DNA from 3 places in the Amycolatopsis alba DSM 44262 genome. Region 2 is predicted to be linked to each of the others. Evidence: riboswitches for the same ligand, from Rfam matches in the RefSeq annotation. Region 2 holds a riboswitch; each other region holds the start of a gene.
The links. Region 2 has a riboswitch for cobalamin ahead of AMYAL_RS50120 (hypothetical protein). Riboswitches for the same ligand answer to the same signal wherever they lie in the genome.

Region 1: another riboswitch for cobalamin. It lies ahead of AMYAL_RS0137790 (CoA-acylating methylmalonate-semialdehyde dehydrogenase); the one in region 2 lies ahead of AMYAL_RS50120 (hypothetical protein).
Region 3: another riboswitch for cobalamin. It lies ahead of metE (5-methyltetrahydropteroyltriglutamate--homocysteine S-methyltransferase); the one in region 2 lies ahead of AMYAL_RS50120 (hypothetical protein).

The regions. Positions count from the first base shown of each region.
Region 1 covers NZ_KB913032.1:8,122,975-8,126,241, forward strand. Annotated here, with positions in the region: gene AMYAL_RS0137785 (short-chain fatty acyl-CoA regulator family protein) at 1-765, shown strand, start outside; cobalamin riboswitch at 1,039-1,224, shown strand; gene AMYAL_RS0137790 (CoA-acylating methylmalonate-semialdehyde dehydrogenase) at 1,384-2,883, shown strand; gene AMYAL_RS0137795 (acyl-CoA dehydrogenase family protein) at 2,891-3,267, shown strand, end outside.
Region 2 covers NZ_KB913032.1:689,647-692,913, reverse strand. Annotated here, with positions in the region: gene AMYAL_RS0103055 (prenyltransferase/squalene oxidase repeat-containing protein) at 1-875, opposite strand, end outside; cobalamin riboswitch at 911-1,035, opposite strand; cobalamin riboswitch at 1,119-1,260, shown strand; gene AMYAL_RS50120 (hypothetical protein) at 1,344-3,267, shown strand, end outside.
Region 3 covers NZ_KB913032.1:8,920,725-8,923,991, reverse strand. Annotated here, with positions in the region: gene metE (5-methyltetrahydropteroyltriglutamate--homocysteine S-methyltransferase) at 1-1,648, opposite strand, end outside; cobalamin riboswitch at 1,751-1,972, opposite strand; gene AMYAL_RS0141015 (TetR/AcrR family transcriptional regulator) at 2,012-2,581, opposite strand; gene AMYAL_RS0141010 (ketopantoate reductase family protein) at 2,671-3,267, shown strand, end outside.

The DNA of each region.
Region 1 (3,267 bases), 7.4 Mb from region 2:
TCCCCCGCCCTGAGACCAGGGCAAGCCGCCTTCCGGCTCGCGTCCGAACTGGCACTGCTGGAAGCCGGAGACGTGATCGACCGGCTGGTGGACGGCGGCAACTTCGGCGGCGACACCGCCCGGCGGCTCGCCCGGATCGGCCTGGCCAACTATTACGCGGGCGCGGTCGTGCTGCCGTACCGCGTCTTCCTCGGCGCGGCCGAACGGTACCGCTACGACATCATGCGGCTCTCGGACCATTTCGGTGTCGGCTTCGAGACGATCTGCCACCGGCTGTCCACTTTGCAGCGTCCCGGCACACGCGGGGTGCCGTTCTCGTTCGTCCGCGTCGATCGCGCGGGCAACATCTCGAAACGCCAGTCCGCCACCGGGTTCCACTTCTCCAGGGTCGGCGGCTCGTGTCCACTGTGGATCGTCTACGAAGCCTTCGGTTCGCCGGGCCGGATCCTCACGCAGATCGCCGAACTCCCGGACGGGAAGAAGTACTTCTGGCTCGCGCGCACCGTTTCCCGCGCGGCGGGCGGGCACGGCGATCCGGGGAAGACGTTCGCGATCGGGCTCGGCTGCGAACTGCGGCATGCCCGGCGGCTCGTCTACTCCGACGGCCTGGCACTCGGCACCGGCGCGGCGATCACCCCGATCGGGATGGGCTGCAAGGTCTGCGAGCGGCCCGCCTGCCCGCAGCGTGCCTTCCCCGCGATCGGGAAGCCAATGCGGGTGGACGAGCACTCCTCCAGCCTGCTGCCCTACCCACCCCTCGCCTGAGTCGCGATTCGGAGCGGGGCCGCCGGCCCCGGTGTCGCGAAAGCCACTTTCGGGACGTCTGATGTCTCGAAAGTGGCTTTCGCGACACTCGGCACTGCCGACCGCTACCGCTCCCGACCGCTACCGCCGCCGGGCAGGTGGTCCCGCCGGAAGCGTTGCGAAAGCCACTTTCGCAACCTTCAACGTTGCGAAAGTGGCTTTCGCAACACCAGCTACCACCCCGCCGCTCGATGGAGCGGGGCCGCTGAGGCGTACGCCACAACCTCGACATAGTCGGACTTCCTACTTTATGGTGTCCACAGGTCTGCGGTGCAGGGAAGCCGGTGGAAATCCGGTGCGGTCCCGCCACTGTGACCGGGGAGCGGCGCTCCCGCAGAGAAGGCCACTGGCGCGAGCCGGGAAGGCCGGAGCCGCCGCGGATCCGGGAGCCAGGATACCGGCCGCAGATGTCCACGTTCGTCCACGAGGATGGAGCTGAACGCATGCGGATTCTTCCTGCCTGCGCGAAAGTCGCCGACCCGCCACCACCCCGGCGGTAAGTCGTCCGTACTCCCCTGCCCGGCCGCCGATCGCGGTCTTCGGGCGGCTTCGTCCTGCGTACTTTCGGAAAGGGCATCCATGAGCACCGAACTCAGTCATTTCGTCGGCGGCAAGCCGGTCGCGGGGACGTCCGGCCGGTTCGCCGACGTCTTCGACCCCAGCACCGGCGCCGTCCAGGCCCGTGTCCCGCTCGCCTCGGCCGACGAGGTCGCCACCGTGGTCGCGGACGCGGCGCAGGCCCAGCTCGAGTGGGCCCGCTGGAACCCGCAGCGGCGGGCCCGTGTGCTGATGAAGTTCGTCGACCTCGTCCGCGCCGAGGAGGACTCCCTCGCCCGGCTGCTCACCTCCGAACACGGCAAGACCGTCCCCGACGCGCGCGGCGACATCCAGCGCGGGCTCGAAGTGGTCGAGTTCGCCATCGGCATCCCGCATCTGCTCAAGGGCGAGTACAGCGACAACGCGGGCACCGGTATCGACGTCTACTCGATGCGGCAGCCGCTCGGCGTGGTCGCCGGGATCACGCCGTTCAACTTCCCCGCGATGATCCCGCTGTGGAAGGCCGCCCCGGCGATCGCCTGCGGGAACGCCTTCGTGCTCAAACCGTCCGAACGCGACCCGTCGGTCCCCCTGCGGCTGGCCGAGCTCTTCCTGGAAGCCGGTCTGCCGCCGGGTGTGTTCAACGTGGTCAACGGCGACAAGGAAGCCGTCGACGCGCTGCTGACCGATCCCCGCGTCGAGGCCGTCGGCTTCGTCGGTTCGTCGTCGATCGCCGAGTACATCTACACCACCGCGGCCGCGCACGGAAAGCGCGCGCAGTGCTTCGGCGGAGCCAAGAACCACATGATCGTGATGCCGGACGCGGACCTCGACCAGGTCGTCGACGCGCTGATCGGCGCCGGGTACGGCTCCGCGGGCGAACGCTGCATGGCGATCTCGGTCGCCGTCCCGGTCGGCGAGGCCACCGCCGACGCGCTGGCCGCCCGGCTTACCGAACGTGTCAAGACGCTGAAGGTCGGCGCCTCGCTCGACGAGACGGCCGACTTCGGGCCGCTGGTGACCGCCGAGGCCGTCCAGCGCGTCCGCGACTACATCGACGTCGGCCTCGCGGAAGGGGCGAAGCTGCTCGTCGACGGTCGCGAGACCACTGTGGACGGTCACGAGAACGGCTTCTTCCTCGGCGGCTGCCTGTTCGACCACGTCACCAGCGACATGCGGATCTACCGTGAAGAGATCTTCGGGCCGGTGCTGTCGATCGTCCGCGCGGCCGACTACGAGGAAGCACTCCGGCTGCCCAGCGAGCACGAGTACGGCAACGGCGTCGCGATCTTCACCCGCGACGGTGACACCGCCCGCGACTTCACCTCGCGGGTGAACACCGGCATGGTCGGAGTCAACGTGCCCATCCCGGTGCCGATCGCCTACCACACCTTCGGCGGCTGGAAGCGTTCCGGTTTCGGCGATCTGAACCAGCACGGGCCGGACTCGATCCGCTTCTACACCAAGACCAAGACGGTCACCTCGCGCTGGCCTTCCGGCACCAAGGAAGGCGCCAGCTTCGTCATCCCGACGATGAGCTGAGGCCGCGATGAGACTGACCGACGAACAGCGGGCCCTTCGCGAGACCGCGGCGGAGTTCGCCGCGGAGCACCTCGCCCCGCACGCGATCGAATGGGACCAGGCCAAGCACTTCCCGGTCGACGTCCTGCGCAAGGCCGCCCAGCTGGGCATGGGCGGCGTCTACCTGCCCGAAGACCTCGGCGGCTCCGCGCTCGGACGGCTCGACGGCGTCCTCGTCTTCGAGGCGCTCGCCACCGGCTGCCCTTCGCTGGCCGCGTATATCTCCATCCACAACATGGTCGCGACCATGATCGACAAGTTCGGCGACGACGCCCAGCGGCACCGGTACCTGCCGCGGATGTCCACTATGGATACTTTCGGCAGCTATTGCCTCACCGAGCCGGA
Region 2 (3,267 bases):
TAGGCGATCGCGCCGCGGTCCGCCTCGGCGCCGGTGCAGCCGGTCTGCAGCGACCGCAGGAATTCCCGCGCCTTGACCGCGGCGGCGGGACGGTGCCCGGCCAGCGCTTCGGCGGCGAGGCCGGTGCTGTTGGCGTTCGGCGCGTTCGTGCCGACACCGAAGCCGCCGTTCGCGTGCTGCTTGGTGACCAGCCAGGTGGTGCCTTCGCGGGCGTTCACCGCGTCACCGGTGGCGCGCAGGGCCTGCACGACCATCGCGGTCGAGTCGACGTCGCTCGTGCAGGTCGCTTCGCCGAAGTTCAGCGGGAAGCCGCCGTCCGCGCACTGGCTGCCCGCCAGGAAGGTCACCGCCGACGCGGGCGCCCCGGCGGGGGTGCGATCCAGCGCCAGCAGGGCGAGCGACTGCGAGAAGGCGTTGGAGTAGTCGCCGAATTCGGAGCGGTCGGAGAACCGGCCGGACGGCGTGAGCAGCGAGAGCAGTCCCGTTTTCAGATCGACACCGCCGAACGACGCCGGGTTCTTGCCCCGGATCTGCGCGGCGAGCAGAAGTTTGGCGTGCGCGCCCGCGTACGCCTCGGCGCCGCTGCCGACGTAGCCGGTGGTGATCTCCGGCTTCGCCAGCCAGGCGATCGCCTTGCCCGCGTTCGTGTCGGACACCCCGGCGGCGGCGAACGCGAAGATCGCGTCGATCGTCAAGCCCTGGTCGGGGAACTTCTGGCCGCCGAAGTCGGCCTCGAACCTTTCCCCGTCGGTCAGCTGCCTGGCGAGCCAGCCCGCGGCGGCGTCCGCCTTGACCGGGGTGGCCGCGGTCGCCGCCGGTGCGGCGACCAGTCCGATGCCGCACAGCAAGGCGACAGCGAGGACCAAACGTCTCATGAGAACCCTTTCCCGCATTTCCACGACAGGAGTCGGTGGTGACACCGCGCGATGTGGGTGACCGGGCTCGCCTGGAGGGCATACCGTTGCGGGACAGCGCCGGACTCTCACCGGACTTCCCCCACGACCGCGCTGAATCGGACGAACCGAAGAATCTCATCCCGGTCAAGCGCCGGGGTACCGCCGGGCGCGAGCGGTGATGTGATCCTGGCAACCGACCTGGTCAGCGGTGCCTGCCGCAGGTAATCGAGTGTTAACCTCGGCGGGCTCGACAACTGAACACCGCTGCCCGTGACGGGGAAGCCGGTCGAAATCCGGCGCTGTCGCGCAACCGTGGGCCCTTCACCAGGGCGAGCCGGGGTACCGCACGGGCGGATGAACCAACCAGAAGTCCGAACCACTGTCGCGATAAACAGGGGTGACTGCGGCGTCCCGCGCCTGTCCTCCGTCATGCCGCAAGGAGGAGTCATGCGCCGCGGGTACCAGGCCGCACTGGCCTTCGCCGTCAGCGTCGGCGTGGTCGCCGCACTGCTCACCGGAACGGCGACGGCCGCCGGTGACCGTGACGCGGCGCAGGCGAATTCCCGCTGGCTCGCGACGAAACTGAAGCCGGACGGCACGCTCGAGAACCCCGCCGGCGGTCAGCTGCCCGACCACGGCCTGATGCTCGACGTGCTCTTCGCGATGTACGCCGCGGGCGAAGGTCAGCGTGCCGAGCCGATCGCGAAGTTCCTCGACGAACAAGGCCACGCCACCGACTACTTCACCTGGGACGGGTTCATCCCCGGCGCGGGGTTCGACAACGTCATCGTCGGCGGCGCCACGGCCAAGACCCTGGTCGCCGCGGAGGTCTCCGGCCGGAACCCCCGGAGCTTCGACGGCTACGACCTGGTCGCCGAGACCAAGGCCGCGATCATGCGCAACGGCCCCGACAAGGGCCGGGTAAGCGACTACACGAAGAATCCCGACATCACTGGCACGGTGAGCAACAACGCCAACATGTTCGGCCAGGCGCTCGGCGTGATCGGGCTCGCCGCGGTGGGCGAGAACGACCAGCTCGCCATCGACAAGCTGCTGACCCAGCAGTGTTCCGAGGGCTACTTCCGCATCTTCTTCCCCTACATCCCGACGAAAGAGACCGGCGACCACGTCACCCCGGACGGTCACAAGGTCTCGACCTGCGACGAGGGCAAGCCGCTCGACCTGTCCCCGTCCGACGGCGACGCCACCGGCATCGCGCTTTCGGCGATGGTGGCCGCGCGGAAGGCGGGCGCGACCGGGCTCGACGCCCCGATCGCCAAGACCGTCTCGTGGCTGCTCGGCAACCAGAGCGCCGGTGGCGGCTGGGGTGGCGGCGTCGGCACCGAGGCCCCGAACACCAACAGCACCGGGATGATCGTCCAGGGGCTCGCCGACGCGGGCGGCGCGGCCGCGGCGGTGGACAAGGGCGTGCGGTTCCTCAAATCCGCGCAGGCCAACGCCGCGGCCGACGCAGGCAACCGGCTCGCGGGCGAACTCGGCGCGATCGCCTACAACCCCGCTTCCTACGAAGCCGCGCGTACCTCGGGCATCAGCGGGCTCGACACCTGGATCCGCGCGGGTGCCCAGGCTTCGCTCGGGCTGGCGCAGATCGGCTTCTATTCGCTCGCGAAGGGCGGCGCGCAGCCGCCGACCAGCAGCGTTTCGGAAACGCCGACGACCTCGTCCGAAACGGGCTCGCCCACGAGCACCCCGACTTCGACCACGAGCGAACCGGTGCCGACCAGCACCACCACGACCACGACCACGACCACCACCACGACCACAACGACGACGACCACCACGACCACGACGTCGGTGACACCGACGCCGAGCACGTCGTCCCAGTCGGTCAGCCCGCCCGCGCCGAGCACGGTCACCGTCACGAACACCCCGCCCGCAGCCAAACCGGTGCCGGACAAGCCGGCACCGAAGACCGTGGCGCCGAAACCCAAGAAGACCGTCACCCCCAGGGCGTCGACCGGCGCCAGGGTCCCGCCGCCGACCGCGATCGCCACGCCGGTCGCGGTCCCCGGCACGGCCACCGCGGCTTCCCGGCTCGGTGCGTACCTGACGAACCGGCTCGTCGGCGGTGACCACGTCGAGGTCACCGAGGACGGGAAGACCTACGTCGACTACGACGCCACCGCCGATCTCGTGCTGGCCCTGCGGGCGCTGGACGAGCAGCCGGACACGGTCGCCCGCGCCTCGAAGTTCCTGCTCACGAACGAAGCCGTGCAGGCCTACGCCCACGGCGCGCCCTACGAGCAGAGCGGGGCCGCCTACGCCGAGCCGCTCGCGAAACTCGTGCTCGTCGCCGAATTCGCCAAGGCGGACGTCGCCGGGCAGTTGCGCGCCGATCTGGTGAAACTGC
Region 3 (3,267 bases), 8.2 Mb from region 2:
CGGGTTTGCCGGTCAGGCTCTGCGCGTAGCGCGCCCACTCGACGGTCATCGGCTCCGGGCGCGAGACGTCGCCGTACAGGATCGGCGGCCGGACACACCGCGAGCCATAGGACTGCACCCAGCCGAAGTCGGTGGCGGCGAACCCGGCCAGCCGCTCGGCGAAGTACTGCACCATGTCGTTGCGCTCGGGTTCGCCGTGCACCAGCACGTCCAGCCCGAGATCCTCCTGCAGCCGGATGACGTGCTCGATCTCCGCCTTCATCGCGGCCTCGTAGCCCGCGTCGTCCAGCGAACCCGCTTTGTGCGCGGCCCGCGCCTTGCGGACCTCGGTGGTCTGCGGGAACGAGCCGATCGTCGTGCTCGGCAACGGCGGCAGGTCCAGCGCGGCCTGCTGCGCCGCCGCGCGCCGGGCATAGGGGGAGCGGACGGTGTCTTCCGGCCGCAACGCCTCCAGCCTGGCGCGCACGCCGGCGTCGGCCAGGTCGGCCGCCGTGGCGCGATCCGAGACCGCGGCACGAGCGGCGGACAGGTCGACCCCGTCCTCCTTCAGCGCGCGCCCGAGCAGGACGACCTCGTCGACCTTCTGCTTGGCGAAAGCGAGCCAGCCCTTGAGACGCGGGTGAAGCCCGTCCTCCCGTTCGACGTCGTAGGGCACGTGCAGCAGTGAGCACGACGTCGACACGCTGACCGACTTCGCGGTGCCGAGCAGCGTCGCCGCCCGGCCGAGCGCGCGGGCCGGGTCGGTGCGCCAGACGTTGCGCCCGTCCACGACACCGGCCAGGACCTCCTTGTCCCGCAACGCGGGTTCGGCCACGACAGCGTCCACAAAGGACTCATCGGTGACCAGGTCGACGGCGATCGCGTCGATCGGGGAGCGGGCGAGCACTCCCAGAGCGCGACCGAGACCGCCGAAGTAGCCGGCGACCAGGATCTTCGGCCGCGCGGTGGCTTTCGCGAGCCGGTGGTAGGCGCGGATGAGCGCGTTGAGCTCCTGCTCGGTGCGATCCGCGGCGAAGGCGGGCTCGTCGAACTGCACCCACTCGACGCCTTCGTCGTGCAGCTGGCGCAGCAGTTCGACATAGCCGTCGAGGAGGTCGTCGAGCAGGTCCAGCGGGCGGAAGCCCTCTGGGGCGCTCTCGGACGCCTTCGCGAGGAGCAGGAACGTCACCGGGCCCACCAGTACCGGCCGCGTCTCGACGCCGATCGCGCGGGCTTCGCGATACTCGTCCAGCGGTTTGGTGCCGGTGAGCGAGAACGTCGTGTCCGGGCCGAGTTCGGGGACGAGGTAGTGGTAGTTCGTGTCGAACCACTTCGTCATCTCCATCGCCGGCGCGTCCTGCACCCCGCGCGCGGCGGCGAAGTAGGTGTCGAGCGGCGAAAGGCCGAGCGTCGTGAAGCGCTCCGGCAGCGCCCCGAACAGCTCGGCGGTGTCGAGCACCTGGTCGTAGTGGGAGAACGTGTTGGACGGGACGGAGTCCAGCCCGGCCTTTTCGAGCGCCTGCCAGGTCTGCGTCCGCAACGCGCGGCCGGTGCCCAGCAGTTCGGCCTCGTCGATCTTGCCCGCCCAGTAGCGTTCGAGCGCACGCTTGAGTTCCCGGTCCGGTCCGATCCGGGGGTAGCCCAGCACTGTCGTGCCGATTTCGGTCACAGCTCTCTCCTCGCGAGCTTGTCGTCAGAGTCCGGAGCGCGCGCAGGAGTGACCGCGATTTCGGTCGTGCCCATCCCGCGAGGCCCGGACTCACGCACGCCGTCGGCGCACGTACCACGGGCAGGTCTTCGGACTCGTGGGCGACTCGCTCGCTCCTACCGGCCGTCGCTTCCCAGGGCGCCATGCCCAGTGCTTTACCGTGTCTCGCACGGTGACGGCTTTCGTTCCCACATACCGCTGCGGGGCAGTCCCGGATTCACACCGGGTTCCCTGTTACCTCGACCGGCCTGGGAGGCCGGGCGAACCAGTAGCACCTCGAAGCGTACTCAGGAGCGCTACGGGACCGCTCGAATGTGAGAAAAGTCAGAGCGGACGGTGCAGCCCGTCCAGCAGGAGGGTGATGACACCGTCGGCCTCGGCCCGCCATCCGGGGCGGTCATGGGCCGCGCCGATGCCGTGCAACGCCATCATCACGGCGCCGGCGTCCACGTCGTCGCGAACGGTGCCGTCCCGGACGGCGTCGGCCACCAGGTCGGTGACAGCCTGTTCCAGCGCCTGGCTGCCCTCGGCGAGCGCGCCCGAACGATCGGCCATGAGGGTGGCCAGCGTCCGGGCCAGGCCTTGATGGGCATCGATGTGGTCGACCATGTCGCGGAGGAAGGTCGCCAACGCCTCCGCCGCGGGCAGGGTGGCCTGGAGCTGTCGGGCGCGGTCGCACAGCGCGGCGACTTCCCCGTGGTAGACCGCCTCGGCCAGTGCCTCCCTGGTGGGGAAGTGGCGGTAGAGCGTGCCGGTGCCCACGCCTGCCAGGCAGGCGAAGTCGTCGAAGCGCAGATCGAAGAAGCATCCGGCCTGGAAGAGCTCCCGTGCCTTGGCGAGCAGGGCCTCGCGCTTGCGCCGGGCATCGGCCCGCAGCGGCTTGTCGGCGGTCATGCGCTCCCTCGCGTTGACAAATGGAGATCATCTCCATATTTTCGAAGTGGAGATGATCTCCACATCAATCGTACCCCGTGAGGTGCACCTTGAAGATCCTGATGTTCGGCCGTGGCGTGATCGCCACCATCTACGGCTGGGCCCTGCACAAGGCGGGACATGACGTCGAGTTCTACGTCCGGCCGGGCCGCGCTGCGGAGTACGGGGACACGGTGGATCTCGACCTGCTCGACACGCGGCGCCGGGTATGGGGGCAGCGCGTCGTCGAAGAGTGGCCGGTGCGCCTCCGCGAAACACTGGAGCCGGACCACGATTTCGACCTGATCGTGCTCAGCGTGTCGCACCACCGCCTTCCGGAGGCGACGGCTTTCCTGGCCCCTCGTGTCGGCAAGGCCACGGTACTTGTCTTCGGCAACATCTGGACCGAGCCGACGGCGGCGATCGGCCCGCTCCCTCTCGACCGGATCGCCTGGGGCTTTCCGCAGGCCGGAGGCGGTTTCGACGCGGACGGCGTGCTCCACGGGATGCTGATGCCGTCGGTCATCTTCGGCACCCTCGGCAGGCCCCCGACCGATCGGGAGCGGGCCGTGCGCCAGGCGTTTCGCGAGGCCGGGCTCCGGATCAAGGAGCGGCCCGACTTCCGCGGCTGGCTGTGGGTCCATTTCGTGTCGGATGCGGGCTTGCTC